DNA from 2 places in the Nocardioides pantholopis genome. Region 2 is predicted to be linked to the other one. Evidence: predicted binding sites of a transcription regulator. Region 2 holds the regulator's gene; the other holds the start of a gene.

Region 1 (14,262 bases), 650 kb from region 2:
ACCACGGGAAGACACAGGTCGGGTTGTTGAGCTGGACGCGCTCGGCCATCCGGTCGGGGACCTCGTAGGCGGTGGCGTGGGTGACGTCGGCGAGGTCGATGACCGGCTTGACGATGACCTGGGTGTCGGGGCTCGCGCACCAGGTCTTGACCTGGTCGGCGGAGACGAACGAGCGGCTGTTCTCGACCCGGGCCAGATGTAGCCCATCCGCGCCGGCGATGGCCGCCTCGGTGAGGTGGACGTGGACGACGACCTGGCGGGGCCGACACCGCTTGGACAGCGAGGCCACCTGGGTCGGGGTGGTGTCGAGGTCCAGGGCGAGCTGGCGGCGGGCGATCTCCCCGACCGCCAGGGAGCGGCGGACGTCCAACGACTCCGCGCAGCCCAGTTCGCCGAGGACCCGGGCGCCGCGGGCGACCGCGGAGTCCAAGTCGAGGGCGTCGGCGAGGTCGAGCTCACCGTCCACGACCACTGTCCCGCCGAACGAGACCCGTCCGGTGTCCAGGTCGAAGTGCCGCCGGTCCGCCGCGGCGCGGCACTTCTCCTCCGCTCCGGCGGGGTCGAACCGGACCTGGGCCTCCTCGATGAGCCGGTCCAGGGCGGCGTACCCGATCTTCCCCGCGACGCTGTGAACGTGCTGGTCGACGTACGCAGCGCCGTCGGCGGGCAGCGACAGGGTGTTCGCCGCGATCTTGCGGCCCCGCCACGCCGGTACCTCGCCGGCGCGGACCGCAGCCCAGGTCTTGGGGAGCCGGTGCGCGAGCTCGACCGCCTCGCCGAGCATCGCCCGGGCCGCGTCCGAGGACATCCCCAGGGCGGCGCCCAGCTCGAGCGGGGCGAACTCGGTGACCAGCGGCGCACCCGGCCCCGCGATCGCGACCTCACCCTCGGCACCCGGGAGGCAGGCCGCGTCGTCCAGGCAGTCGACCGAGTGCATCGACGCCCACGCGACCGCGGCCTCCAGCAGCTCGACCTCAGCCCGATCCGCAACAGCCCGGCGAGACCGCACGAAGGCCAGCACCGCAGCGGGGCTGTCGCACTCGCCCAGCGGGGCGGGGTTCGGGTCGATGGCCATAGCACATTCTACTCGAACAGGTGTTCGAAGAACTAGAGGTGGAGCGAGGAATGTGGAAAGAAAATTCTGCGACGGAGGGCGGGACCGTCACCTCAAGAAACGGGAGCGGGCGCGCCGCGGGACCAAGACCCTCGACCCCAGCGGCGCGGAACCGCCTTGTCCGGCGAACGGGTGGTCTCGACGCGCTCGTCGCTAGCGCTCCTCACGGCTCGACCACCGGCACGGCTCGACCACCGGAGCGAGGCGCCACCGCGTTGTCCGGTGACCGGTGGGTCTCGACGCGCTCGTCGCCAGCGCTCCTCACGGCTCGACCACCGGCCGCTCGACCAGCGGGCCTACGTCCGCCGGGCGGTGAGCAGCAGGTACTCCCAGCGCATGGTGCCGTCGGCGTCGGCGGAGCGCGCGGCGAGCGCGTCGAGGGCGTCGTCCAGCTCGGCGGCGCGCTCGGGGGTCTCGGCGAGGGAGCGGTAGATGGCGATGGTGGGGCCGTAGCGGTCCTTGAAGTACTGCCGGAACTCCGCCGGCGTCGCGAACCGGTCGATGACGACCTCACGGCGCACCGCCTCGATGTCGGCCACCCGGTCTCCCAGCAGGTCCCGGACGTGGGCCTCGTCGCCCCACAGCGGCGGCGGCTGCCCGCCGGGAGGCGGGGGCGGGGCGTAGGGCTTCATCGTCGCGAACATCTGGCCGATAAAGCCTCCGGGGGTCCAGCTGGCCAGGCCGATCGTGCCGCCCGCCCGGCAGACCCGGACCAGCTCGTCGGCGGCGGCCCGGTGCTGGGGCGCGAACATCACCCCCACGCAGGAGAGCACCGCGTCGAACGACGCATCGGGGTAGGGCAGCTGCTCCGCGTCGCCGACCTCCCAGCTCAGCGTCACGCCGTCGGACTCCGCCGCCGCGCGGCCGGCGTCGAGCAGCTCCGGGGTCAGGTCGCTGGCGACCACGTCGGCCCCCGCCAGCGCGGCAGGGACCGCTGCGTTGCCCGAGCCGGCGGCGACGTCGAGCACGCGCTGGCCCGACCGGGGCCGCACCGCGTCGACCAGGGCCTGGCCGAGCTCGGGGATCAGCTCCTCGGCCACGGCCGGATAGTCGCCCGAGGCCCACATCGCCCGGTGCCGGGCCTTCAGCGCGGTGTCCGTGGGGTTGCCCGTGGGGTTGCCCGTGGCGGGCTCACGCAGGGAGTCCTGACTGGCGCTCATGGTGGCGCTCCTCTCGGTGTACGTCGGAGCTCCACCGTCGCGCCGCCGGGCGGCCCCCGGCCAGTGCCGAGTCTGAACCGGTGCCGCTTCAGGTTCAGTACTGGCGCCCCGGTGCGCGCGGGCGTCTACTGGAGGGCGGGGATGCACTCGGAGGCACGATGTCGACGTACGGCCAGTTCTGCCCCGTGGCCAAGGCCATGGAGGTGCTCGACGAGCGCTGGACCCTGCTCGTGGTGCGCGAGCTGCTCTACGGCAGCACCCGCTTCAACGAGCTGCGCCGCGGCGTCCCGCGGATGTCCCCCGCCCTGCTCAGCAAGCGGTTGCGCAGCCTGGAGCGGGCCGGCGTGGTGGAGCGCCGCGAGGCCGGTGGGCGTACGTCGTACACGCTGACCGAGAGCGGGCGGGAGCTGTCCGGGGTCGTCGAGGCCCTCGGCAGCTGGGGGGTGCGCTGGATCGGGACCCTCGGCCGGGCCGACCTGGACCCGCACCTGCTGATGTGGGACATCCGACGCAAGATCCCGCTCGCGGCCTGGCCGCGGGGCCGGACCGTGCTCGCCTTCTGCTTCCCCGACGTCGAGCCGCGCCAGGGGCGCTGGTGGATGTGCGTGACCGGCACCGGGGTGGACGTGTGTGACGACGACCCCGGCTTCGAGGTGACGGCGACGGTCCGCGCCGACCTGCGGGTGCTGACCGAGATCTGGCGCGGCGACCTCTCCTGGGAGCGTGCGCTGGCCACCGGGCTGGTCCGGGTCGACGGTCCCACGGAAGTACGCCGCGGGCTCCCCCGCTGGCTCGGGCAGTCCGAGGCAGCCCTCGTGCCGCGGCCCTGACACGGCCCAGCGAGCACCCGCCCCACGCCGGCACGACGGCGGTGGGCCGTCTCGCCCGTCGGCGCACGGGTTCCCAATGTCACCAAAGTCATATATGACATAGCGGACACTGTTTCTCTACGTGAAACAGCCGACGAAGGGCGCCCGCCATGACCACCTTCGAGACGCTCCCGAACCTGTCCCGGCGCGGCCTGCTCGGCCTCGGCGCCGGCGCGACGGCGGTCTGGGCCCTCGCCAGCTGCGCCACGGATGACAGCAGCGGGGGAGGCGGCGGCAAGGCGCTCACCGGAGCGACCATCACGCTGGGCTCGACCGCGATCACCAGCGCCATCGACCCGCACGCGGCGACCTCGAACGTCGGCCGCACCTACGCGATCAACGTCTTCGACGCCCTGGTCGCATTCGACGGCGACGGCAAGATCGCGCCGTCCCTGGCGACCGAGTGGAACCGTGCCGACGACACCACGCTCGAGCTCACCCTCCGCGACGGCGTCACCTTCCACAGCGGCGCCGCCTTCGACGGCGCGGCGGTCCAGGCCAACGTCGAGCGGATCCTGTCCGGCGACCCGGCGTACTCGCTGCTGGTCGGGCGGCTCGGACCGATCACCGGAGTGGAGGTCGTCGAGCCGCTCAAGGTCCGGATCTCCACGTCCAGCCCGGACCCGATCCTGCTGAACCGCCTGACGATGATCGACATCGTCGACCCGGCGATGATCGGCGCCGACGTCAGCGTCGAGACGATCTCCGGCACCGGCCCGTTCCGGGTCGTGGGCTACACCCCCTCCCAGGAGGTTCGCCTGGAGCGCTTCGAGGAGGCCTGGCAGCCCTCGGAGAGCATCAAGTCCGCGACCCTGGTCGCGATCTCCGACCCCAGCGCGCTGGCCATCGCCGCGCGCGCCGGCGATGTCGACGCCGCCTTCGGCCTCCCCCCGGACCAGGCCAACCAGCTCGCCAGCAGCCACGAGGTGCAGACCCCGAGCGCCGGGTCCTGCGCGATCTGCTCGCTGATCCCGGACGTCGAGCCGAAGCTGGCCGACCCCCGCGTCCGGGAGGCCCTGAACATGGCGATCAACCACGAGGAGTTTGTCGAGGCCGGCCTCGGCGGCCACGGCACGGTGAGCACCGGCCAGCTGCTGCAGCCGGGCTACCAGGGCTACGACGAGGCGCTGGAGGGGTTCGCCTACGACCCCGACGCCGCCAAGGCCCTGCTGGAGGAGGCCGGCGCGACCGACCTCGAGCTGCCGATCGTGACCACGTCGTTCTTCAAGGCCCAGGCCGAGATCGTCGTCGGCTACCTCGCCGCGATCGGTGTCAAGAGCCGCGTCGAGCTCCAGGACATCTCGGCGTTCCTCGGCACCCTGCTCAGCAAGAGCGACTTCCCGCTGGTGTACTGGCAGACCGACTACTTCGACCTGCAGGACATCCTCAGCGTGACCCGCTTCGGGCCCCAGGCACCCGGGACCCAGCTGCACTTCGACAGCCCCGAGTACGCCGCGCTCTACGAGCAGGTGGCCGTGGAGCTCGACGAGACCAAGCGCGCCGAGCTGATCCGGCAGATGGCCGGCATCCTCCGCGAGGAGGCCGGGGTGCTCTTCCTCGGCTGGCCGAAGCTCGCCTTCGTGCACGCGAAGAACGTCGACCTCCGCCTGGGCGGCTCGTCGCTGATCAACCTGCAGCAGGTCGTCCGGACGGCATGAGCGAGGTCGTCTCGACGGCACCGGAGACCCGCGGACCGGGTGTCGGCGGGTCCCTGACGGCCACCGTCGCCCGCTGGCTGATCCGGCTGGTGGCGGTGACCCTCGGGATCCTGACCATCCTGTTCTTCCTGCTGCGGCTCTCCGGCGACCCGGCCGCGGTGGTGGCGGGCGCCGGGGCGACCGACGAGCAGGTGCAGCAGGTGCGGGTCTCGCTGGGACTGGACCAGCCGCTGCTGGAGCAGTACCTGCACTTCCTGGCCGACACCGCGCGCCTGGACTTCGGCTCCTCGCTGATGACCGGGGAGCCGGCGCTGCGGCTGGTGCTGGACCGGATGCCGGCCACCCTGCTGCTCACCGCCGTGACCGTGGTGGTCTCGGTGCTGGTCGGGGTGCCGCTGGGGGTGCTGGCCGCCGCCCGGCACCGCCGGCCGACCGGCCGGGCCGTGTCCGCGCTCGCCGGCCTGGTCCAGGCGGTCCCGAGCTTCCTGCTGGGCATCCTGCTGCTGCTCCTGCTGAGCCTGAAGCTGGGCTGGCTCCCGACGTACGGGTCCGGCACGCCGGCCCACCTGGTCCTCCCGGTGCTGACGCTGGCGGCGCTCACCGTCGCCCGGCTCGTGCGGCTGACCCGCTCGGGGATGCTCGAGGCCCTCGGGCAGGACTACACCCGCGCCGCGCTGGCCCGCGGAGCCGGCCAGGGCCGGGTGCTGTGGCAGCACGCCCTGCGCAATGCACTGGTCCCGCTCGCGGCGTTCCTCACCATCGAGATCGCACACCTGATCTCGGGTGCGGTGATCGTGGAGTCGCTCTTCGCCTACGACGGGATCGGGCGCCAGCTGGTCGACTCGATCTTCCGCCGGGACTACCCGGTGGTGCAGGCGACGGTGTTCGCGATCGCCGTGGTCGTGATCCTGATCAGCGCCGCCGGCGAGCTGCTGCTGCGTCGCCTGGACCCCCGGATCCGGAGGGCGGCGTGATCACGATGCTGCGGCGCCCCGCCGTCGCCATCGGGCTGGGCGGACTCGTCCTCCTGCTGCTCCTGGTGGCCTTCCCCGAGCTCCTCACCCGGCACGATCCGGACGCCCAGGACCTCGCCCACCGGCTCGCCCCGCCGTTCTGGCTGGACGGCGGGACGGGATCGCACCTGCTCGGCACCGACCACCTCGGTCGCGACGTCCTGGCACGCACCCTGTACGGCGGTCGAGTGTCCCTCCTGGTCGGCTTCGTCTCGGCGACGGCCGCCAGCGTCCTCGGCATCGTCCTGGGGCTGCTGGCCGGCTACCGCGGCGGGTGGTTCGACCGGCTGGTCATCGAGACCAGCAACGTCTGGCTGGCCTTCCCGTTCCTGGTCCTGGCGATCGCCACGGTCGCGGTCGTCGGCTCCGACGTCACGGTGCTGGTGGTGCTGCTCGCGATCGCCGCGTGGGTCACGCCGACCTCGATCACCCGGGCCACGACGGCGAGCCTGCGCGGCGAGGACTACGTCCAGGCCGCGATCGGGATGGGCGCCTCCGACGGCTGGATCCTGCGCAAGCACGTGCTGCGCAGCGTGCTCCCGGCCAACCTGGTCGTGTGGACCCTCACCGTCGGGACCCTGGTCGTCATCGAGGGTGCGATGAGCTTCCTCGGCCTCGGCGTGCGTCCCCCGACCGCGTCGTGGGGCAGCATGCTCAACGACGGCCGCGCCTATCTGGAGACCGCGTGGTGGCTGGTGGTCTTCCCCGGCGCTGCCCTCACCGCCACCGTCGCCCTGACCAACCTGCTCGGCGACGGCCTGCGCGACGCGCTCGACGTCCGGACGGAGACCCGATGAGCGGCACCCGACGGCCCGAGCCGCTGCTGGAGATCCGCGACCTGCGCCTGGAGACCGGGCCGGGCCCGGACCCGGTGCGCCTGGTCGACGGCGTCGACCTCACCATCGGCGCCGGCGAGGTGCTCGGGCTGGTCGGCGAGTCGGGGTCGGGCAAGAGCCTGACCATGCGCTCGGTCCTCGGCCTGCTGCCGACCGGCGTCCGGGTCGGGGGCGGCGAGGCGCTCTGGGACGGCAGCGACCTGCTGGCGTACGACGAGAAGCGGCTGCGACCGGTCCGGGGCGGCGAGGTGGGCATGGTCTTCCAGGACCCGTCCCAGGCGCTGGACCCGCTGATGCGCGTCGGCGACCACATCGTGGAGACCCTGCGGCTGCACGACCGGGGACTGTCGCGCTCCGCCGCCCGGGAACGGGCGGTGGCCGCGCTGGCCGGGGTCGGGGTGCCGGACCCGGCCCGCCGGGCCCGGCAGTACCCCCACGAGTTCTCCGGCGGCATGAAGCAGCGCGCGATGATCGCGGTGGCGCTCGCCAACCGGCCCCGCCTGCTGATCGCCGACGAGCCGACGACGGCCCTCGACGTGACGATCCAGGCCCAGATCCTCGACCTGCTGCGCACCGCCCGCGACGAGCTCGGCACGGCAGTCGTGCTGATCACCCACGACCTCGGCCTGGTCGCCGAGATCGCAGACCGGGTCGCGGTGATGTACGCCGGGCGGATCGTGGAGACCGGCCCGGTGGAGCGGATCTTCCGCGAGCCGGCACATCCCTACACCCGCGGCCTGCTCGCCAGCCGACCGCACCTGGCCGCACGCGGCACCGACCTGCCGGCGATCGGCGGCCAGCCGCCGGCCCCGGCCCAGCGGCCGTCCGGGTGCGCGTTCCATCCGCGCTGCGCCCTGACGCTCCCCGAGTGCTCCGTCCAGGTGCCGACGCTGACGATCCGCGGCGCCGGCCACCTCGCGGCCTGCCACCTCGAGGCCCCGCCCGAGACCACCGCCGACACCACCTCCGAAGGAGTGCTGCGATGAGCGCCCCCGTGCTGCGCGTCGATCGGCTCGTCCAGACCTTCCCGGTCGCGGTGGGCCGTCGGCGCGCGACGCTGCGTGCGGTCGACGAGGTCTCCTTCGAGGTGGGTGCCGGCGAGACCTACGCGCTGGTCGGCGAGTCCGGGTGCGGCAAGTCCTCGGTGGCGCGGTGCGTCACCCGGCTGCACGAGCCCACCGGGGGGCGGGTGGAGGTGCTCGGCACCGACATCACCCACCTGTCCCGGCGTGCGCTGCGGCCGCTGCGGCCCGGCTTCCAGCTGGTCTTCCAGGACCCGTACTCCTCGCTGGACCCGGCCGGAACCGTCGCGTCGCTGGTGGCCGAGCCCTTGCTGGTGCAGGGCCGCCCGGCCGACCGAGCCCGGCTGGCCGGGCTGCTCGCGGAGGTCAGCCTCGGCCCCGAGCTGATGGACCGCCGCCCGCACGAGCTCTCCGGCGGCCAGCGCCAGCGGGTCGTCATCGCGCGGGCCCTGGCCCTGGAGCCGGACCTGCTGGTGCTCGACGAGCCGGTCGCCGCCCTGGACGCCTCGGTGCAGGCGCAGGTGATCAACGTGCTGCGCGACCTGCAGCGCCGCCGGGGGCTCTCCTACCTCTTCATCGCCCACGACCTCGCTGTCGTCGCGAACGTCGCGGACCGGGTCGGGGTGATGTACCTGGGCCGGATCGTCGAGGAGGGCACCGTCGAGCAGGTGCTCGGCGACCCGCGGCACCCCTACACCCGGGCCCTGGTCTCCGCGATCCCGGCGGCCGACCCCGCCGAGCGGGGCGGCGGCACCCGGATCCGGCTCCACGGCGAGCCGCCCAGCCCCGTCGACCGGCCGCCCGGCTGTGCGTTCGCACCCCGCTGCTGGCTGGCCGAGGACCGCTGCCGCAGCGAGGTCCCGGCGCTGGTGCCCCGCGGCGAGGACGACCGGCCCGTCGCCTGCCTGCTCGCCGGTACGCCGGCGCCCTGAGCCCTGCGGCACCCGGGCCCAGGACGCACGTTCGCCCCCGAGCCAGCGGCTCGGGGGCGAACGTGTCGGTGCCGGTGGTCGGCCTCGCTCAGGCGTCCTTCTCGGACTCCAGGGCGCCGGCGACGCGGCGGTGCGCCTCCCAGATCTGCTCGGGGAGGTTCTCGAACTGCTTGAGGTGCTCCTCGCGGAAGCCCATCTCCTGACGCCAGCGGGCGTTGTCGATGGTCAGGACGGTCTCGAGGTCCTTCTCGGAGATCTCGACGCCCTCGAGGTTGAGCTCCTCCTTGGTCGGGATGATGCCGACCGGGGTCTGGCGACCCTTGACCTCGCCGTTCTTCAGCTGCAGCAGCCACAGCAGCGGGCGCAGGTTGTCGCGGTATCCGGGCCACAGGAAGTGGCCGTCCTCCGGGTCGCGCTGGAACCAGTTGACGTGGGCGAAGATCGGCAGGTCCTTCGCCGCACCCACGATGTCGAGGTAGTGCTGGGCGTAGTCACCCTCGCCGTAGGCCATGAACGGCCGGTTCGACATCGGGTCGTAGCGCAGCTGGCCGTCGACACCCTCGGCCGCGAACGTGGCCTCGGCGCCGAGCGTGAGCCCGTCGTACACGCCCTCGGCGAGGTCGGTGATCGCGCGGATCAGCGGCTCGCGGTCGCGGGTGCGGCCACCGAAGATGATCGCGTCGATCGGGACACCGGCGGGCTCGTCGTAGTCCGGAGCGATGTTCGGGACGTTGTCGAGCGTGGTGGTGAAGCGGCTGTTCGGGTGCGCCCACGGGGCGGTGTCGCCGGGCTCGCGGGCCGCGATCGGGTCACCCTTCCAGTCCAGCCAGCCGGCGAGCTCGGTGGGCGGGTTCTTGGTCTTGCCCTCCCACCACACCTCCTGGGTGATCTCGTTGTAGGCCACGTTGGTGAAGATCGCCTGGGTGCCGGCGTCGACCGAGTGCAGGGCGGTCGGGTTCGTGGTCTCGTTGGTGTCCTTGGCGACCCCGAACACGCCGTACTCGGGGTTCATGCCGTAGAGCTTGCCGGTGGCCTCGTCGACCCACAGCCAGGCGATGTCGTCGCCGTAGAACTCGACGTGGTAGCGGTCCCCGAGGGCGTCGGGAGCGAGCATCATCGCCAGGTTGGTCTTGCCCGAGGCGCTCGGGAAGCCACCGCAGATGTGGTAGGTCTTCTGGGTCTGCTTGTCCCGGATGCCGATGAGCATGTACTGCTCGGCGAGGAACTTCTTCGACGCCCAGCCGTCGTAGGCGCCCTGGCGCAGGCCGTGGGCGATCTTGCCCAGCAGCGCGTTGCCGCCGTAGGAGCTGCCGTAGTGCAGGATCGTGCGCTCGTCGGCGACCGTGACGAAGTAGCGCTGGTCGTCGGGGGTGCCCTGGCCGAGGTTCTCCAGGTCGCCGGTGACGTGCACGCCGCGCACGAAGCTGTCGGGGTCCTCGAGGTCGTTCACGAACTCCGCGCCGACCCGCGACATGCGGATCATGTGCAGCACCACGGTGCGGGTGTCGGTCAGCTCGACGCCGGCGGCCCAGGGGGCCAGCGCGTTGCCGGGAGGCGCCATCAGGTACGGGATGACGTACATGGTCTTGCCCTTCGAAGCGCCGCGCATGCGCTCCTCGAGCATCGGCTTCATCTCCGAGGCCGGCCGCCAGTTGTTGTAGACGCCCTTGTCCGCGGGGTTGTTCGTGGCCACGATCGTCCGCTCCTCGGAGCGGGCGGTGTCCTTGTGGTAGCTGCGGGAGTAGTACAGCCCCTCGCCTGCGGGCAGCAGCTCTCCCGCGTCGAGCGACTCCTGGACGAGCCGGGCGTCATCCGATGCACTGACCACCTCGACCCGGTCCGCGCCGGTCAGCGCGGCCCAGTGCTCGACGTACTCTCGTACCTTGGGGTTGGTCAGGCCTGCAGCATCGAGCGCCGACTGCACATCAGCCATGTGAACTGTCCTCTCCGGAGCGCTGGCGACCCGATCGTGATCGCCTGCCTTGCCGAGTTTGGTCGATCGCGTGGCTCGAGGCCACACTTGAACAATCATTCAAGTCAGATGATCCCATCCTTCGGCCGCACGCGGACGACTGGGTCACATCTCGACCACAGGAGGGTGCCCGGTGGCTGTACCGCTGCACCGACAGAAGGCCGACTTCTTCAAGACGTTGGGACATCCGGCCCGGATCCGGATCCTCGAGCTGCTCTCCGAGCGCGACCATGCCGTGCACGAGCTTCTCGAGCAGATCGAGATCGGCCCCAGCAACCTCTCCCAGCAGCTGGCCGTGCTGCGCCGCCACTCGCTGGTGGTCTCGCGACGGGTCGGCACCGAGGTCATCTACTCGGTCAGCGCCGCCGAGGTCCGCGACCTGCTGGAGGCCGCGCGCGGCATCCTCTCGATCCTGCCCACGAGCGACTCCGAGGGGCACACCGACGGCGAGGCCCCGGGCGGCGGCGGCCCCCGGTGAGGCAGGCGCGGCACCCCGCGTCGATGGCCTAGGGTCGGCGCAGCCGGGTCCAGACCGCCGGCGACGATCCTGGGAGGACACCCGTGGCGCAGGCAGACCGCACCCGACAGCGGGGCGCCGCGCGCCTGCTCCCCGGCGCCCGGGCCCGAGCCCGCCTGGCGCAGGTCGAGGCCGAGCTCGAGGCGACCCGCCGGGCCCTGGGCCGGGCCCGCGCCCAGATCACCGAGGCCTCCTTCGACCTGCCCGAGGACGTGGAGCGGACCATCGAGCGGGTCCGCCGGGAGAAGCTGTCGTTCCTGCGTGCCGACCAGCTGCGCAACCTCGCCACGCTGGTCCGCGACCTCGACGCGACCGGCGTACCCGGGGCGATCGTGGAGGCCGGGACCGCACGCGGCGGCTCGGGGATCGTGCTCGCGGCCGCCAAGGCCCGCGAGCGGCCGATGAAGGTCTACGACGTGTTCGGGATGATCCCGCCGCCCTCGGAGCACGACGGCACCGACGTGCACGAGCGCTACCAGGCGATCACCGCCGGCCAGGCGAAGGGCCTCGACGGCGAGGTCTACTACGGCTACCGCACCGACCTGTACGCCGAGGTCACCGAGTCGTTCCGCCGGCTGGGCTTCCCGGCCGAGAAGAACACCGTGGAGCTGGTGCAGGGGCTCTTCGAGGACACGATCCACCTCGACGAACCGGTGGCTTTCGCCCACGTGGACGGCGACTGGTACGAGTCCACGATGACCTGCCTGGAGCGGATCGCGCCGCGGCTCTCGGTGGGCGGGCGGATCGTCGTCGACGACTACTACGGCTGGTCGGGCTGCCAGCGCGCGGTCGACGAGTACTTCCGGGGCCGGCCCGGCTTCCGGCTGCTGCGCCGGCGCAAGCTGCACGTGCTCCGCGAAGCCGACTGATTCCAGCAGAGGAGGCGGCGCCGGCCGTCCGTGGATCCGGGGGGACGGTGGCCGGCGCCGAACCGTCGGACCGCGGAGGGAGCCACGCGGGACGCCTCCGGGGGGATGGGGCGTCCTGATGGCGGTCTGACGGGGTGCTGCCCCTCCCCGATCGGCGGCCGGCACCGAGGGCTGAGCGAATCCCCACGGACCGGTCGCAGCGGTCTGGACCAGCCGTGACCGCCCGGGCCGCGCCCGCTCAGACCCGGGCGCCGCCGGTGAACCGGGCGATCTCGTCGCGCAGGGTGACCGCCAGCCGGCTCAGGCCCGGCTCGCCGCCGGAGCCGGTCGCGGCGGTCTCCACCGCCTGGGCCCGCTCCCCCATCTCCGCCACCGCACCGGTGACCTGGCCGATCGAGGCGACCGCGGCGGCCACCCCGGCGCGCACCTCGTCGACCCGTGCGGTGATGTCGTCGGAGGACCGGGCCGAGGTCGCCGCGAGGTTCTTGACCTCGTCGGCCACGACCGCGAACCCGCGGCCGGCCGCCCCGGCCCGGGCCGCCTCGATCGAGGCGTTGAGCGCCAGGAGGTTGGTCTGCTCCGCGACCTTCTTGATCAGCGCCACGGAGGTCTGGATCTGCTGGGACGACTGCTCGAGGGTGTGGATGACGTCGCGGGCGGACACGGCTCCGGCGCCGGCCTCCGACACCGCCCGGGTGAGCTCCTCGGCGGAGGCGGCCAGGTCGGCGGAGGTGTCGGCGACCCGGTCGGAGATGGCGGAGACCGCAGCCTCGAGCTCGGCCCGGGTCCGCGCCTCCCGGCGCGCACTGCTCGCCTCGTTCTCCTGCATCGCGGTGCGGGCCGTGTTGATGGTCTCGGCCGCCGCCCGGAACGCACCCGGGAGGCCGCGGACCAGCAGCCGGCGGTGGTAGCGGCCCTCGCAGGCGGCCGCGAGCGCCGCGGCGGCCTCGCGCACGAAGGCGTCGTTGCGGTCGGCGAGCAGGTTCGCGGCCCGCCGCAGCCCGGCGAGCTCCTCGGCGTCACCGAGGCGGGGCACCCGGGCCTCGAGGTCGCCGTCGGCGAGCGCACCCAGCGCACCGGTGGCCAGGCGGACGGCGTCACGGTGCGCAGCCAGCTCGGCCTCCAGCTCGGCGATCCGGGCGGCCGCGCGGCGGGCGCGCCTCACGCCGTCGCCTCGTTGGTGATGGCCCACACGAGCTCGTCGTAGGTCTGGCCGCTCGCGGCGAGCGCGTCGTCCAGGGCCCGCACCGAGGCGTCCACCGCCGCGCGGCCGTGTGCCTGGCCGGCCTCGGCGGCGCGCATCCGGCCGTAGAGCTCCTCGGCTCGCGCCACGGCGTCGCGGCGCGGGGCGCGGCGGTTGGAGTGGTAGCCCACCAGCCGGCCCGCGGCGTCGTAGGACGGGGTGACGTGCGCGAGCACCCAGTAGTGGGCGCCGTCGGCGGCCAGGTTCACGACGTACGCGAACAGCTCCTGGCCCGAGCGGATCGTCTCCCACATCAGCCGGTAGACCCCGCGCGGCATGTCCGGGTGCCGGATCAGGTTGTGCGGCGCGCCGACCGCCTCGTCCTCGGCGAGCGCGGACATCCGCAGGAATGTCTCGTTCGCGTAGGTGATGATCCCGGCCGGATCGGTCTTGGTCACGATGATCTCGTCGACCCCCAGGACCCGTTCCACTCCCGTCGGTCGAACGTCGCGCTCGCGCACCCGTGTCCTCTCAGTTGTCCGGCCCCGCACCCGAGCAGAGGCCTTCGCAGGAGGACTTCGGCCGCCCCGGGGGCGACCTGAGCGGAAAAGGCTGGTCCGGCCCGGTCAGTACGGCGTGGTCCGCACGAGCCGGAGGGCCCGCTTGGTGAGGAACGGGTCGGCCTGCATGAACAGCCACGGTCGACCGAACCACAGGTAGGCGTCCACGTGCGCCGCGGCCCGGGCGCTGTCGGCGGCGGAGAGTCCCCAGCGGGGGCTGGTCACGTCCGTGGTCGGCGGGATGCCGAGCGTGACGCAGTGGGAGTCGCTGCGGCTGCGGCAGACCTTGGCATGGTCGGGGTGCTTGCCCCGGGCCGTGCCGAAGTCGAACCCCTTGCCGTTGGAGGAGGTGTTGATGACGAAGTGGCGCCCGGGGACGCCGCGACGGGCCAGCTCCTCGACCAGGCGGGTCCCGAACCCGATCTCGACGCTCGTGGGCGAGTAGTGCGTGGAGTTGAGCGCGAAGCCGCGCACGTACTCGATGCCGGCCGGCATCAGGAAGCGGGCGGCCTCGTCGGGGCGGTCCTTGGGCCAGTCCCCCGCGCCGGCGTCGATGT
Region 2 (14,262 bases):
GCAGAGGAAGGGGGCCTCGCCCGCCAGGCAGCCGTTACGCACCGGGGTCACGGTGAGGCCCAGGTCGGTGCGTGACACGCGTCGTGCCCGGCGCTCACTGACCAGCCCCAGTCCGGCCATCCGCCGCAGGACCGTCGCCCGCCGCTCGCGAGCCCGTCGCGCGTTCTCGGTGGGGTCGTAGGCCGAGGGGCTCTGAACGAGCCCGGCCAGCAGCGCCGACTGCGGCAGGTCGAGATCCGCGGCGTCGGTGCCGAAGTAGCGCTCCGCCGCCGCCTGGATGCCGTAGGCGCCTGCCCCGAAGTACGCGGTGTTGACGTAGCGCTCGAGGATCCAGTCCTTGGTGTGGTCCCGCTCCAGCGCGATCGCCAACCGGAGCTCCCGGAGCTTACGGGTCACCGACTGCTCCGTCGCGCTGCGTCGCTCCGCGTCGTTGCGAGCCTGCGTGACCAGCGTCAGCTTCACCAGCTGTTGGGTCAGGCTCGAGCCACCCTGGACCATCGAACCCGAGCCCACGTTGGCGAGCAGGGCGCGCGTCGTGCCCGGCAGGTCGATGCCCCCGTGCTCGTAGAAGCGTGAGTCCTCCACTGCCAGAAGTGCCTCGACGAAGGTCCTGGACACCTTGTCGAGAGGGACGATGACCCGGTTCTCCTCGAAGAGGTGGGCGAGCACGTTGCCGTCGGCGTCCAGCACCGTCGAGCGCTGCGGAAGCGGCAGCAGTTCCATCTCCTCGGGGACGACGTCTGCTGAGCTCGTCACGTCGCGCGCGATCCCGGCCCCGATCCAGGCGACCGGTAGCGCCATCGCAGCGACGAGCACCCCGATGGTTGCCGACGCGGCCACGAAGCTCAGGACCGGCCGGCTCGCGTAGCTGGAGCGAACCGCCGCGCTCGCCACGGACGCTGCCTCGTGTTCGTTGTCCACGGGTCCACAGTCCGATCCCCTCCTCATGCTGTCCAAGCCTCACAGGTGCATTCCGATGCGGTTTGCGCATACTGGGTCCCATGAACCTGGTGGCAGCCTGCGAGGCGTTCGTGAGCGTTGCGGAGCGAGGCAGCTTCACCCGGGGGGCAGCTGCCGTCGGAATGTCCCAGCCCGGGGCGAGCCGCCGCATCGCAGCACTGGAGCGCCACCTCGGGGTCTCTCTCCTCGACCGGTCGGGCCGGTCGCCAGCGCTGACGCTCGCGGGCCACCGCGTGCTCGAACCCGCTCGGCAGGTGGTCCGCGCCTCCGAGACGCTCCTGCTCGAGGTCGAGGAGGCTGGCCTGCGGTCACTCCACCTGGCCGTGCCCACCGGGTGCGACGTACGAGAGCTGGCCGCTGTCGAGCTCGCCAGCAGGGACGCGGGAATGCAGCTGGTGCTCACCGAGGCCGAGCCGCGGGTGCGGGCCGATCTGCTGACCCGCGGGCGCGTGGAGGCCCAGGTGGCGGCAGTCCCGGGCGCGGACGGCGACTGGACGGTGACGCTCGGACTGGCCGGCGCCCTTCCCCGTCCGGGTCGCGTCCACCTCGACCAGCTACGACCCTCCGGCCGGAGCCCGGCCAGCGAGGCTGCGCACGTCCACCTGCTGCCCGAGGACGACGTGCCCCACCTGCGCGACCCCCTCTTCGCGGCTGCGGAGTCCGCCGGGCTCGGTGTCGCTCAGATCTCGGTGACGACGTCATTGGCAGCTGCGCTGGCGAGCGTCCTCGCCTCCACGGATCTGGTCGTGCTGTCCGAGCACGAAGCGCGGCGCCTTGACCTGGCCTGGTCGCCACTGGCGCATCCCCCTCTGACGCGGGGATATGCCTTGACCTGTGCGATGGCCAGCGACTCCGCCCGACTGCGCGCTGCGATCGGCACCCAGCTCGCTGCAGCGCTGGGCGTCGGCCTAGGGAGCCAGCCCGGGGGGCGACCATGACCTCGGGCACCGTACGGCTGCTGCGCGATCTCAGGGCCGAATTGGACGCCGCCGGCCTCACCGGCTGGTTCCTGGTGCGCGATCTCGACTCCGGGGAGGAGATCGGGATCGATCCCGACGCCGTGGTGCCGCTCGCGTCGTTGGTCAAGGTGCCGTTGGCCGCAGCCGTGCTCGACCGGGTTGCCTCGGGCGAGCTGAGTGAGGGAAGGCAGCTGCGCCTGGCTGGGCGAGGAAGTCGCGAGATCGGACCGGCGGGGCTCACCCGGTTCCGGTTTCCGGCCACCATCGCGCTCGCAGACGTCGTCTACCTCAGCACGTGCCTGAGCGACAACGTGGCCGCTGATGCACTCTTCGACCTGGTGAGTCCCGCGCACGTGACGCACTACGTCCGTGGGCTAGGGATCACGGACCTGACCCTGCGTCATCGACTCTCCGACCTCACCGAGACGCCTGCCGAGGCCTTGGTGCAGACACCGCAGCTCGCGCAGACGCTGGCAGCGCACGGCGGAACGCCGAGCGGCGGCCACCGCGTGCGCCAGCTGGACAGCGCCCGCGCCAATTCCGGCACTGCTCGTGCCTGCGTCGACCTGCTCGAGGTGCTGTGGACCACGCCGGGCCCCGTCGTCCCTGAGGTCTCCGCGCGAGTCCGCGAGCTCATGGGGCAGCACGTCGTGGCGCGACAGCGACTCTGGCCCGACTTCGCTTCCGACGCGACCACCTGGTCGTCGAAGACCGGGACGCTGCTCAACCACCGCCATGAGATCGGCGTGGTCGAGCACGCCGACGGCGACCGCTACGCCGTGGCGGCACTGACGGCCTCCCGGGTCTCCGCGGGGATCCAGCACGTCGCCGAGGCGACCATGGCTCGGGTCGCCCGTCGGCTGCGCGACCATCTTCGTCACTGACCGTCCTGGGGGCGGCGCTTGGGTCGGACGGTCGGTGGCGACGCTTTCGCCGTTCGGACCCGGCCACGCGCGTCGCGTGCCGGGTCGCGCTGCAGGGGGGTGGCCGCGACACGCGGTTCGAACAGATGTTTGAACCCGCGGCCCTCCGGGGCTAGCGTGGGCACACGCACCCGGGTGGCCCGGGCGCGGCACGCACTGCGGGAAGGCACACATGACCAGGAAGAAGAGCGACACGGTCGCCGAGCTCCCCGACGGGCCCGCCGACGCCACCGGCCTGACTCCGCGCCAGCAGCGGGTGCTGGCCCACATCAAGGACTGCATCGAGAAGCGCGGCTATCCGCCGAGCATGCGCGAGATCGGCAACGCCGTGGGCCTGACCAGCTCCTCCAGCGTGGCCCACCAGCTGAAGGTGCTCGAGGAGAAGGGCTACCTCAAGCGCGACCCGAACCGTCCCCGCGCCCTCGAGGTCTTCCTCCCCGAGGTGATGGCGGCGCGCCGGGCGATGTCCTCGGCCGACGACAGCGGCGTGGACGAGACCGGCGTCGGCGACACCCGGCCGGAGGCCACCTACGTCCCCGTCGTGGGCCGGATCGCCGCCGGCGGCCCGATCCTGGCCGAGGAGCGGGTCGAGGACGTCTTCCCGCTGCCCCGCCAGCTCGTCGGCGACGGCCAGCTCTTCCTGCTCGAGGTCTCCGGCGACTCGATGGTCGACGCGGCCATCTGCAACGGCGACTACGTCGTGATCCGCCAGCAGCCCACCTGCGAGAACGGCGAGATCGTGGCCGCGATGATCGACGGCGAGGCCACCGTGAAGACCTTCCAGCGCAAGGACGGCCAGGTCTGGCTGCTCCCCCACAACGAGGCGTACCAGCCGATCGACGGCACCCACGCGACCATCCTCGGCAAGGTCACCGCGGTGCTGCGCAGCCTCTGACCCTCGCGCACCTAACGCGCCCCCGTTCCGGCTCCGGCCGGGCGGGGGCGCTCGTGCGTGCGGCTCAGCCCGTCTTCGCGGTCGCGCTCAGGCGCTGCAGCGCCTGGCGCACGATCGCCGGGTCGCTGGTGGTCCACATCGTCGGCAGGCTGGCCTTGAGGAAGCCGCCGTACCGGGCGGTGGCCAGGCGCGGGTCGAGCACCGCCACGACCCCGCGGTCGGTGGTGGTGCGGATCAGGCGGCCGGCGCCCTGCGCCATCAGCAGGGCCGCGTGAGTGGCGGCGACCTGCATGAAGCCGTTGCCGCCGGCCTTGTCGGCGGCCTTCTGGCGCGCCGACATCAGCGGGTCGTCGGGGCGCGGGAACGGGATCCGGTCGATGAGCACGAGCTGGCAGGTGTCGCCGGGGACGTCGAGCCCCTGCCACAGCGAGAGCGTGCCGAACAGGCAGGTGTGCGGGTCCTCCACGAACTGCCGGGCCAGCTCGGGCAGCTGGGCGTCGCCCTGCGCGAGCGTGGTCAGGTGCGGCAGCCGCTCGCGGATCGCCTCAGCGGCAGCCTCGGCCGCCCGGCGGGAGGAGAACAGCCCCAGGGTCCGGCCGTCGGCGGCGTCGATGAGCTCGGCGATCTCGTCGAGCTGGGCCGCACCGAGACCGTCGCGACCCGGCGGCGGCAGGTGCCGGGCGACGTAGAGGATGCCCTGCTGGCCGTAGTCGAACGGCGATCCGACGTCGATGCCCCGCCAGTGCAGGCCCTCCCCGCTCGGGGTGCCGCCGTCGAGGACCCGCTCGGACGGCTTCAGACCCACGCTCGTGGCGACCGAGCTGAAGTCGCCGCCGAGCATCAGGGTCGCGGAGGTGAACACGACTGTCTTCTCGGTGAGCAGCTTGTCGCGCATCTGCCCCCACACCTGCAGCGGCGCCACACACAGCCGCGGCGGCATCCGCTCGGTGCCCTCGTTGAGCCACAGCACGTCGTGCTCGGAGGCGGCCGCCATCCGCTCGGCGGTCGTGAAGACCTCCTGCACGGAGCCGCGGGCCTGGGTGCGGCCGGGGTCGGGGTCGCCGTCCTTGTCGCCCTTGGGGTACGCCGAGATGCAGGCGCGCGCGGCGTCGCGGACCAGCACCAGCGCGTCGTGGAGATCGGCCGGGATGGTCTCGAACCGACCCGGGCGCCCCTCGGCGACCGCGGCGCGCAGGGCGTCCGCGGCGTCGGCGAGGTCGTCGGCCTCGCTGCCGTCGACGTGGCGCTGGGAGCGCCGCGCGGCCCGCTCGACCTCCGCTGCCCACAGCTCGTCGGTGGCGGCCTGGGTGACCCGGGCGGTCAGCTCGTGGGCCTCGTCGATGACCACGACGTCGTAGTCGGGGATCATCGGCACGCCCTCGATGGCGTCGATGGCCAGCAGCGAGTGGTTGGTGACGACCAGGTGCGAGCGGTGCGCCTTCTCCTTGGCCAGCTCGGCGAAGCACTCCTGGCCGAAGGGGCACTTGGCCGCGCCGAGGCACTCGCGGTGGTTGACGCTGACCTGGCGCCACTCCCGGTCGGTGTGGCGCGGCGCGTTGTCGCGCTCGCCGCTGCCGGCGTCCTCGGCCTCCTTCTCCGCCCAGGCGCGCAGCTCGAGGATCTTCGCGCCCATCGAGCCCTCGGGCATCTGCACCAGCGCGCCCTGGTCGTCGGGGACGCCCTCGCGGACGCGGTGCAGGCAGGCGTAGTTGGAGCGGCCCTTGAGCACGGCGTACGACGTGTCGACGCCGCGGTGCCCGGCTAGCGCCTCGGTGAGCCGGGGCAGGTCGCGCTCGACCAGCTGGTGCTGCAGGGCGAGCGTGGCCGTCGCGACGACGACCCGCTCCCCGTGCAGCAGGCTCGGGACGAGGTAGCCCAGGGACTTGCCGGTGCCGGTGCCGGCCTGGACCAGCAGGTGCCGCTCGTCGGCCATCGCCGCCGCGACCTCCTGGGCCATCTGGACCTGGCCGGCCCGCTCCTGGCCGCCCAGCGCGGAGACCGCGGTGGCGAGCAGCTCGGTCACACGGGGGGTCTCAGGCACCGCAGAACCCTAACCGTGACCACCCCCCGCCGGCCGCCCGGACTCACAGGGGAGTGATCACCAGCGCACGTGGTCGAGGTAGAGGTGCCCGACGGCGGCGCTGGTGAGCGGCGTGACGTCGGGGGTGTCGTTCTCGACGATGTACTCCTCGACCCGGTGCGCCCCGAAGATCCGCGGGAAGTCGATGACCCCGGTCCCGAGGTCGGCCATGTCGCCGGTCGCGGCGTCGCGGTCCTTGACGTGGAACTGGAGCACCCGCTGCGGGGCCTGCCGGACCACGTCGATCGCGAACCGGTCCGGGTCCGCCGCCCCCACCCCGACGCCGCCGGTGTAGGCCCAGTACAGGTCGACCTCGAGGTGGACCAGGCGCGGGTCGAGCCGCTCGGTGAGCACCTCCCACGGCGTCACGCCGCCGCCCAGGTCGGTCGTGAACTCGTGGGCGTGGTTGTGGTAGCCGTAGCGCAGGCCGTACCGCCTGGCCAGCTGCGCCTCCGCGTTCATCTGGTCGGCCCAGCGCTGCCAGTCGGCCAGGCTGCTCGACGCGAGGTAGGGCACGACGACGTAGCGCTGCCCGAGCGTCACGGCGTTCTCCAGCTTGGTCCGCAGCGCGGTGCGGTCCGCGCTGATGCCGTCGTGGCTCGACGTCGCCCGGATCCCGAGCCCGTCGAGGAAGTCCCGCAGCGCGGCGGCCGTGCGGCCGTAGTAGCCGGCCAGCTCCACCCGCTCGTAGCCGTACTGGGCGAGCCGCTCCAGCACCACGTCGAAGCCCGGGTCCCCGCCGAGGGCGGCGCGCAGCGTGTAGAGCTGGATGCTGACCCGGTCGTGGGGTACGCCGCGGCGCCGCCCGTGCTGGCCGTGCCGGTCCGGTCCGGGGTGCCGGTCGCCGGCGGCGGCCGGCTGCACCAGCCCCGACCCGACCGCTGCCACGCCCGCCGCTCCCAGCGCCGCCCCGCGGAACAGCGTCCGCCGGCTCGCGCCCTTCTCCTCCAGTGACCGGCGCAGCGCGCCCTCGCCGTCGTGACCGAAGCACATGATCCTCGTCCTTCCCGCAGTGGTCCCCCGGGCCGGGCGGCCCGGGCGGTGGGTCAGTCGTCGGTGGCGAACGCCGCGTCGAAGGCCGCCGCGGGGGCGTCGAAGGCGAGGCGGCGCACCAGCGCGAGCGCCTCGGGGGCGCCGACCAGCCGGTCCATGCCGGCGTCCTCCCACTCCACGGAGATCGGGCCGGCGTAGCCGATCGTGTTCAGCATCCGGAAGCACTGCTCCCAGGGCACGTCGCCGTGGCCGGTGGAGACGAAGTCCCAGCCCCGGCGCGGATCGGCCCACGGCAGGTGCGAGCCCAGCCGCCCGTTGCGGCCGTTGCCGGTCTGGCGCTTCGCGTCCTTGCAGTCGACGTGGTAGATCCGGTCCCGGAAGTCCCACAGGAAGCCGACCGGGTCCAGGTCCTGCCAGACGAAGTGGCTGGGGTCCCAGTTCAGCCCGAACGCCGGGCGGTGCCCGATCGCCTCCATCGCCGCGTGGGTGGTCCAGTAGTCGTAGGCGATCTCCGAAGGGTGCACCTCGTGGGCGAACCGGACGCCGCACTCGTCGAAGACGTCGAGGATCGGGTGCCACCGGTCGGCGAAGTCGCGGTACCCGGCGGCCACCATCTCCTCGGTCGCCGGCGGGAACATCGCGACGTACTTCCAGATCGAGGAGCCGGTGAACCCCACGACCGTGTCCACCCCGAGCCGCTGCGCGGCCCGCGCCGTCATCCGCATCTCCTCCGCCGCCCGCTGGCGCACCCCCTCGGCGTCGCCGTCGCCCCAGATCCGGGCCGGCAGCATCGCCTGGTGGCGGGCGTCGATCGGGTCGTCGCAGACCGCCTGGCCCTTGAGGTGGTTGGAGATCGCGAAGACCCGCAGGCCGTACTTCTCCAGGACGTCGAGCTTCGCGCGCACGTAGCCGTCGTCCTCGGCGGCGAGCCACGGGTCGAGGTGGTCGCCCCAGCAGGCGATCTCCAGGCCGTCGTACCCCCACTCGGAGGCGAGCCGGGCCACCTCGTCGAAGGGCAGGTCGGCCCACTGGCCGGTGAACAGCGTGATCGGGCGGGGCATCGTGGTTCCTTCCTGCCCGGCGCTAGGCCGGGATCTCCTGCCAGCGCCGGGTGTCGGAGCTGGTCTCCACGGCGGCGAGCACGCGCTGGACCTGGAGGCCGTCGGCGAACGTCGGGTCGGGGTCGACGCCCGCCCCGAGGGCCCGGACCAGGTCGACGACCTGGTGGGTGAAGGCGTGCTCGTAGCCCAGGCCGTGGCCGGGCGGCCACCAGGCCGCCACGTAGGGGTGCGCGGCCTCGGTGACCAGGATCCGCCGGAAGCCGGCGGTCTCGGCGGGCTCCTCGGCGTCGTAGAACGTGAGCACGTTCATGTCCTCGAAGTCGAAGGCAAGGCTGCCGCGGGACCCGTTGAGCTCGACCCGGATGGCGTTCTTCCGGCCGGTGGCGAACCTGGTCGCCTCGAAGACCCCGAGGGCGCCACCGGCGAACCGGGCGACGAACGCGGCCGCGTCGTCCACGGTGACCGGGCCCCGCTCGGCCGCCGCCGTCCCGGACAGCCCCACCCCGCCGGCCGCGAGCAGCGGCCGCTCCTTGACGAAGGTGTCGAGCTGGCCGGAGACCTCGAGGATGCGGTCGCCCGCGATGTGCTGGGCCAGGTCGATCACGTGCGCCCCGATGTCGCCGAGCGCCCCCGAGCCGGCCCGCTCCTTGTCCAGCCGCCAGGTCAGCGGCGCCTCGGGGTCGGCGATCCAGTCCTGGAGGTACTGCGCACGCACGTGCCGCAGCTCCCCGATCCGCCCCGCCGCGACCAGCTGCCGGGCCAGGGCGACTGCCGGCACCCGGCGATAGGTGAACCCCACCATCGTGCGTACGCCGTGCGCGGCCGCGCGCTCGGCGGCCGCCGCCATCTCCTCCGCCTCGGCCACGGTGTTGGCCAACGGCTTCTCGCACAGCACGTGCTTGCCGGCCTCCAGCGCCGCCACCGCGATCTCGGCGTGGGAGTCACCGGGCGTGCAGATGTCCACGAGGTCGATGTCCTCGCGGGTCACGGCGCGGCGCCAGTCGGACTCGCTGGCCGCCCAGCCGAGCCGGGTCGCGGCGTCGGCGGCCCGGCCGGCGTCCCGGCCGCAGACCAGCGCCATCACCGGGTCCAGCGGCAGGTCGAAGAACCGCGGCGCGCTGCGCCACGCCTGGCTGTGGGCGGCGCCCATGAAGGCGTGGCCGATCATCGCCACCGCCAGCGGGGGATGCTGGGAGGTCAACGTCGCCCCTCAGGACTCGAAGGCCGTGTCGATGAACTGGTCCACGTTCTCGGAGGTGACCACCGGCGCGTAGAGCTGGATGGTGCGCGGCACCTCGACCTCGACGAGGTCCCCGAGCGCCTTCTGCTGGACCAGCAGCCGGGCCAGCTTGACCCCGTCGGCGCCCTGGGTGGAGGGGTAGATGACAGTGGCCTGCAGGACGCTGTCGCCGTCCTGGATCGCCCGCATCGCGTTCGCCGACCCGGCGCCGCCGACCATGAAGAGCTCGTCGCGCCCGGCGTTCTCGATCGCGGCGAGCACGCCGACGCCCTGGTCGTCGTCGTGGTTCCACAGCGCGTCGATGCGCGGCGCCGCCTGGAGCAGGTTGGCCGCGGCCTCCTCGCCGCCCTCGACGGTGAAGTCCGCCGCGACCCGGTTGCTCACCTTCAGCCCGCACTCGGACAGCGAGTCCTCGAAGCCCTGGCTGCGGTCCTGGGTGAGCGGCAGCGAGTCGATGCCGGCGATCTCGGCCACCACCGCGTCCGGGTCGTCGCCGAGCTGCTCGCAGATGTAGGTGCCGGCCGAGACACCCATGCCGTAGTTGTCGCCGAGCACTGTCACCCGGGCAGCGTTCGGGTCGTCGAACTCGCGGTCGACGTTGACCACCGGGATCCCGGCCTCCATGGCCCGCAGCGCGACCGGGGTCATCGCCGCACCGTCGAAGGGCAGCAGCACGATCGCGTCGACACCCTCGTTGATGAAGGTCTCCACCTGGCTGATCTGGAGGTTGACGTCGTTGGTGCCCTCCGCGACCCGCAGGTCGACGTCCCCGTACTGGTCCGCGACGTTGCGGGTGGACTCGGTGATCGAGCCCATCCAGCCGTGGTCGGCCGCGGGGGCGGAGAAGCCGATGACCACCGTGTCGCCCTCCTCGTCGTTGGACCCCTGCTCGGCCTCGGACGTGCCGCCGCCGAGGTCCTCGTCGTCACCCGAGTCGTTGCTGGTGCAGGCCGCGAGGGCCAGGACGGTGGTGCCGGCGGCCAGGCCGGCGGCGATCTTCGTGGTGGTTCGACTCAGGGACATCTGGGTGCTCCTCGGACTCGGGTCGGGCATCAGGTGTTGCTGCGCGACGCCAGCCGCTGCTGGAGCAGGACGGCGGCGACGATGATGGCTCCCTTGAGGAGCGACTGCTCCGAGATGGAGCGGTTGTTGAGCGTGAAGACGTTGGTCAGCGTGGTGAAGATCAGCACGCCGAAGACCGTGCCGACGATCGTGCCGCGGCCACCGGAGAGCAGGGTCCCGCCGATGACGACGGCGGCGATCGCGTCGAGCTCGTAGAGCTGGCCGTGCGTGGCGCTGCCGGTGGTCGTGCGGGAGATGATCATCAGCGCCGCGATCCCGCAGCACACGCCGACCAGGACGTAGAGGTAGACGGTGTGGCGGCGCACATTGATGCCAGCCAGCCGGGCGGCCTCGGGGTTGCCGCCCACGGCGAGCGTCCGGCGCCCGAACGTGGTCCGGTTCAGCAGCACCCAGCCCAGGGCCGCGACCACCACGAACAGGATGACGATGAACGGGATCCCGAGGATCTCGCTGGTGAAGACGTCGGTGAAGGCGGGGACGTCGACGATCTGGGTGCGTCGCTCGGAGATGATCTCGGCCAGGCCGCGGGCGCTGGCCAGCATCGCCAGCGTGGCGATGAACGGCACCACCCCGCCGTACGCGATCAGCAGCCCGTTGACCAGCCCGCAGCCGGCCCCGACCGCGAGCGCGGCGCCGACCATGACCACCCAGTGCGTGTCCTGGGCCATCTGCTGGGTCGCCAGGGTCGTGGACCACACCGACGCGAGCGCGAGGATCGCGCCGACCGAGAGGTCGATGCCCCCGCCGGTGATCACGAAGGTCATCCCGATGCTGACGACCCCGATCGTCGCGGCGAGCCGCAGGATCGTCAGCGCGTTGTCGGTCGAGGCGAAGCGGTCACCCGCCGTCGCGACGCCGACCGCGCACAGCAGCACCAGCGCGACGACGAGACCGAGGTTGCGGCCCAGGCCCGAGCGCAGCAGCGCCGCGGCACCACCGGCCCGGCCCTGCTCCACCGCGTCGCGCTCGGCGCGGGTCGTCGACTCGCGGTCGGCGGCGCCGCGCGGGTCGGAGACATCGAGCGGGCTCTCGCTCATGCGGCCTCTCCTTCCATGACCAGGTCCAGGACCCGGGACTCGTCGAGCTCCTCGGCCGGCGCCTCGTGCACCACGACGCCCTCGCGGACGACCAGCACCCGGTCGGCGAGGCCGAGGACCTCCTCCACCTCGCTGGAGACCACGACCACCGCGACCCCGGAGTCCGCCAGCCCGCGGACCAGCTGGTAGATCTCGGTGCGGGCACCGACGTCGACCCCCCGGGTCGGCTCGTCGAGCAGCAGCACCCGGCACTCGCGCAGCAGCCACCGCGCCAGGACGACCTTCTGCTGGTTGCCGCCGGAGAGGGTGCGCACGGCCTGGTCCACGCCTGCGGGGCGGACGTCGAGCGACTCGGCCATCACCCCGGCCCGGGCCCGCTCGGCCCCGGAGTTGAGGAAGCCGCCGCGCGCGAAGCGGGCCAGGGTGGAGAGCGTGATGTTGCGGTAGACCGCCTGGTCCAGCAGCAGGCCCTGGCTCTTGCGCTCCTCGGGCGCGAGCCCCACGCCGGCGCGGACCGCGGCGCCGACCGAGCCCCGGCGCAACGGCCGGCCGTCGACGCGCACGGTCCCCGCCGCGGCCCGGCGGGCGCCGTAGATCGTCTCGATGATCTCCGAGCGCCCGGCGCCGACGAGGCCGGCGAGCCCCACGATCTCGCCGGCGTGCACGGTGAGGCCGACTCCGCCGAAGACACCGGCGAGGGCCAGGCCCTCGACCTGGAGCACCGGCTCGCCGCTGGCGCGCGGGGTCTGCGGCCGCGGCGGGAAGACGTACTCGATCGAACGGCCGGTCATCAGCCGGATCAGCTCGGCGGTCGTCGTCTCCTCGGCCGGGAGGCCGGTCGCGACGGTGATCCCGTCCTTGAGCACGGTGATCCGGTCCCCCACCTCCCGGATCTCCTCGAGCCGGTGGGAGATGTAGACGACCGCGACGCCCTCGGCGGCGAGGCCGCGGATCACCCGGAACAGGTTGCGCACCTCCTGCTGGTCCAGCACCGCGGACGGCTCGTCGAGGACCAGCAGCCGGGTGTCGTGCGAGAGCGCCCGGGCCATGCTGACCACCTGCTGGGCGGCCGGGGAGAGGCTGCCGACCCGCCGGGCCGGCGAGATCTCCCCGTGCCCGAGTCGGCCGAGCAGCTCGGCGGCGACCCGGTGCGCACGCTGGCGCTGGATGAGGCCGCCGCGGGCCAGCTCGTGGCCCAGGAAGATGTTCTCGGTGACCGTGAGGTCCGGCACCAGGTCGAGCTCCTGGTAGATCGTCGAGATGCCGGCCCGGATCGCGTCCAGCGGGCTGCCGAGGTCGACCGGGGCGCCGTCCCAGGAGATCGTCCCCTCGTCGGGCCGGTACGCCGCGGCGAGCACCTTGATCAGCGTCGACTTGCCGGCGCCGTTCTGGCCGAGCAGGCAGTGCACCTCACCGGCCCGGACCTCGAGGTCGACCCCGCCGAGCGCGCGCACGCCGGGGAACTCCTTGACGATTCCGCTCATCCGCAGCAGCGCATCGGGTCCGGTCACGGCCTGCCTCCGCCCGTGGTGTGACGTACGCCACATCGACGTCCGTGCGGCCACAAGTTAGCCCCGGGCGTCGGCAGATCTCAAGGGTTACGGCGAAAGTAGGGGATGTGATGAACAGACTTTGCAAATCTGTTGGACAAAGTCTCGGTGGGACGAAGTCAGTTGGCGCGACCCGCGAGCGGGGCGTACACCGATCCCGAGATCAGCCTGGCCGCGCCGATCACGCCGCCCTCGGCGCCGAGCTCGCTGAGCACGATGGGCAGGCTGCCGGTCGCCAGCGGCAGCGAGCGGCCGTAGGTCACGCCCCGGATCTCGGCGAGCAGCGCGTGCCCCAGGCCGGTCACCCCGCCGCCGATCACGATCATCCCCGGGTTGAAGAACGAGACCAGCGTGGCCAGCACCTCGCCGACCCGCCGTCCGCTCTCCCGGATCAGCTGCACGGCCTCGGTGTCGCCGCGCTGCAAGGCCAGGCCGACGTCGGCCGCGGTGAGTACGCCGTTCTCCGCCAGCCGCTCGGCGAGGAACGTCGACCGGCCGGCGCGGGCGGCCGCGGTGGCGTCCCGGGCCACGGCCGCGCCACCGGAGAATGCCTCCAGGCAGCCGGTGTTGCCGCAGGCGCAGGTGGGACCGAAGTCGTCGACGCGGATGTGCCCGATGTCGCCGGCGCAGCCGTCGACGCCGCGGTAGAGCTGGCCGTCGATGACGATCCCGCAGCCGATGCCGGTGCCGATCTTGACGAACAGGAAGTCCCGCACGCTGCGGGCCACCCCCGCGTGCTGCTCGCCGATCGCCAGCACGTTGACGTCGTTGTCGAGCAGCGCCGGGCAGCCGAGCTCGCGGGAGACCGCGTCGCGCACCGGGTAGCCGTCCCAGCCCGGCATGATCGGCGGCGTCACCGAGATCCCGCGGTCGAAGTCGACCGGGCCGGGAACCCCGATGCCGGCGCCCATCGGCCGCTCCACCCCGACCTCCGCGAGGACGCTGCGGACGCCCTCCAGCGCGGCACCCAGGACCACCTCGGGTCCCTGGCGGATGTCACAGCTCAGGTGCCGGGTCGCGAGCACCGTGAGCCGGCCGTCGGTCACCCCGACCGACATCCCGGTGGCTCCGATCGAGATGCCGACGAACCGGATCCCCTCGGCCAGGTCGACCATCGTGGAGCGGCGGCCGCCGCGCGAGGCCGCGGGCCCCGCCTCCTGGGCCAGGCCCAGCTCGACCAGCCGGCCCACCTCGGCGGCCACCGTGGTCCGCGAGACCTGCAGCCGGTCCGCGAGCTGGGCCTTCGACAGCGGGCCGTCGTCTCGCAGCCGAGCCAGCAGCCGGGCCTGCATCGGGCTCTCGGCCCGGCCCGCCAAGGAGTGCCGCACGGGGGCGATCCTCGCACGCCTCAGCGCTGAAGGGCACCGATCCGCTGCGCGACCGCGTTCCCGAACTCGCGGTGGCCCGCCTCGGTGAGGTGCAGCCCGTCGTCGAGGTAGGCCAGCTCGAGGTCGTCGGCGGCGACGTACGGCACGCCGTGG

The links. The regulator LexA, encoded in region 2, represses DNA repair genes until DNA is damaged. The targets are predictions, from matches to a motif close to TCGAACANNTGTTCGA.
Region 1: the regulator LexA is predicted to act here: its motif matches at 1,088-1,103, upstream of EBO35_RS06155 (DUF222 domain-containing protein).

The regions. Positions count from the first base shown of each region.
Region 1 is NZ_CP033324.1:1,273,793-1,288,054, reverse strand. Features, by position in the region: gene EBO35_RS06155 (DUF222 domain-containing protein) at 1-1,075, opposite strand, end outside; gene EBO35_RS06150 (class I SAM-dependent methyltransferase) at 1,411-2,274, opposite strand; gene EBO35_RS06145 (winged helix-turn-helix transcriptional regulator) at 2,433-3,104, shown strand; gene EBO35_RS06140 (ABC transporter substrate-binding protein) at 3,254-4,801, shown strand; gene EBO35_RS06135 (ABC transporter permease) at 4,798-5,775, shown strand; gene EBO35_RS06130 (ABC transporter permease) at 5,781-6,611, shown strand; gene EBO35_RS06125 (ABC transporter ATP-binding protein) at 6,608-7,636, shown strand; gene EBO35_RS06120 (ABC transporter ATP-binding protein) at 7,633-8,604, shown strand; gene EBO35_RS06115 (phosphoenolpyruvate carboxykinase (GTP)) at 8,693-10,537, opposite strand; gene EBO35_RS06110 (ArsR/SmtB family transcription factor) at 10,710-11,054, shown strand; gene EBO35_RS06105 (TylF/MycF/NovP-related O-methyltransferase) at 11,138-11,962, shown strand; gene EBO35_RS19910 (methyl-accepting chemotaxis protein) at 12,201-13,127, opposite strand; gene EBO35_RS06095 (PAS domain-containing protein) at 13,124-13,603, opposite strand; gene EBO35_RS06090 (glycoside hydrolase family 6 protein) at 13,772-14,262, opposite strand, start outside.
Region 2 is NZ_CP033324.1:625,223-639,484, reverse strand. Features, by position in the region: gene EBO35_RS03000 (transglycosylase domain-containing protein) at 1-894, opposite strand, end outside; partial or broken gene EBO35_RS20345 (helix-turn-helix domain-containing protein) at 1,002-1,178, shown strand; gene EBO35_RS02995 (hypothetical protein) at 1,194-1,898, shown strand; gene EBO35_RS02990 (serine hydrolase) at 1,895-2,803, shown strand; gene lexA (transcriptional repressor LexA) at 3,015-3,737, shown strand; gene EBO35_RS02980 (ATP-dependent DNA helicase) at 3,802-5,778, opposite strand; gene EBO35_RS02975 (sugar phosphate isomerase/epimerase family protein) at 5,836-6,810, opposite strand; gene EBO35_RS02970 (sugar phosphate isomerase/epimerase family protein) at 6,864-7,871, opposite strand; gene EBO35_RS02965 (Gfo/Idh/MocA family protein) at 7,894-9,072, opposite strand; gene EBO35_RS02960 (substrate-binding domain-containing protein) at 9,082-10,134, opposite strand; gene EBO35_RS02955 (ABC transporter permease) at 10,164-11,231, opposite strand; gene EBO35_RS02950 (sugar ABC transporter ATP-binding protein) at 11,228-12,742, opposite strand; gene EBO35_RS02945 (ROK family transcriptional regulator) at 12,901-14,109, opposite strand; gene EBO35_RS02940 (SGNH/GDSL hydrolase family protein) at 14,130-14,262, opposite strand, start outside.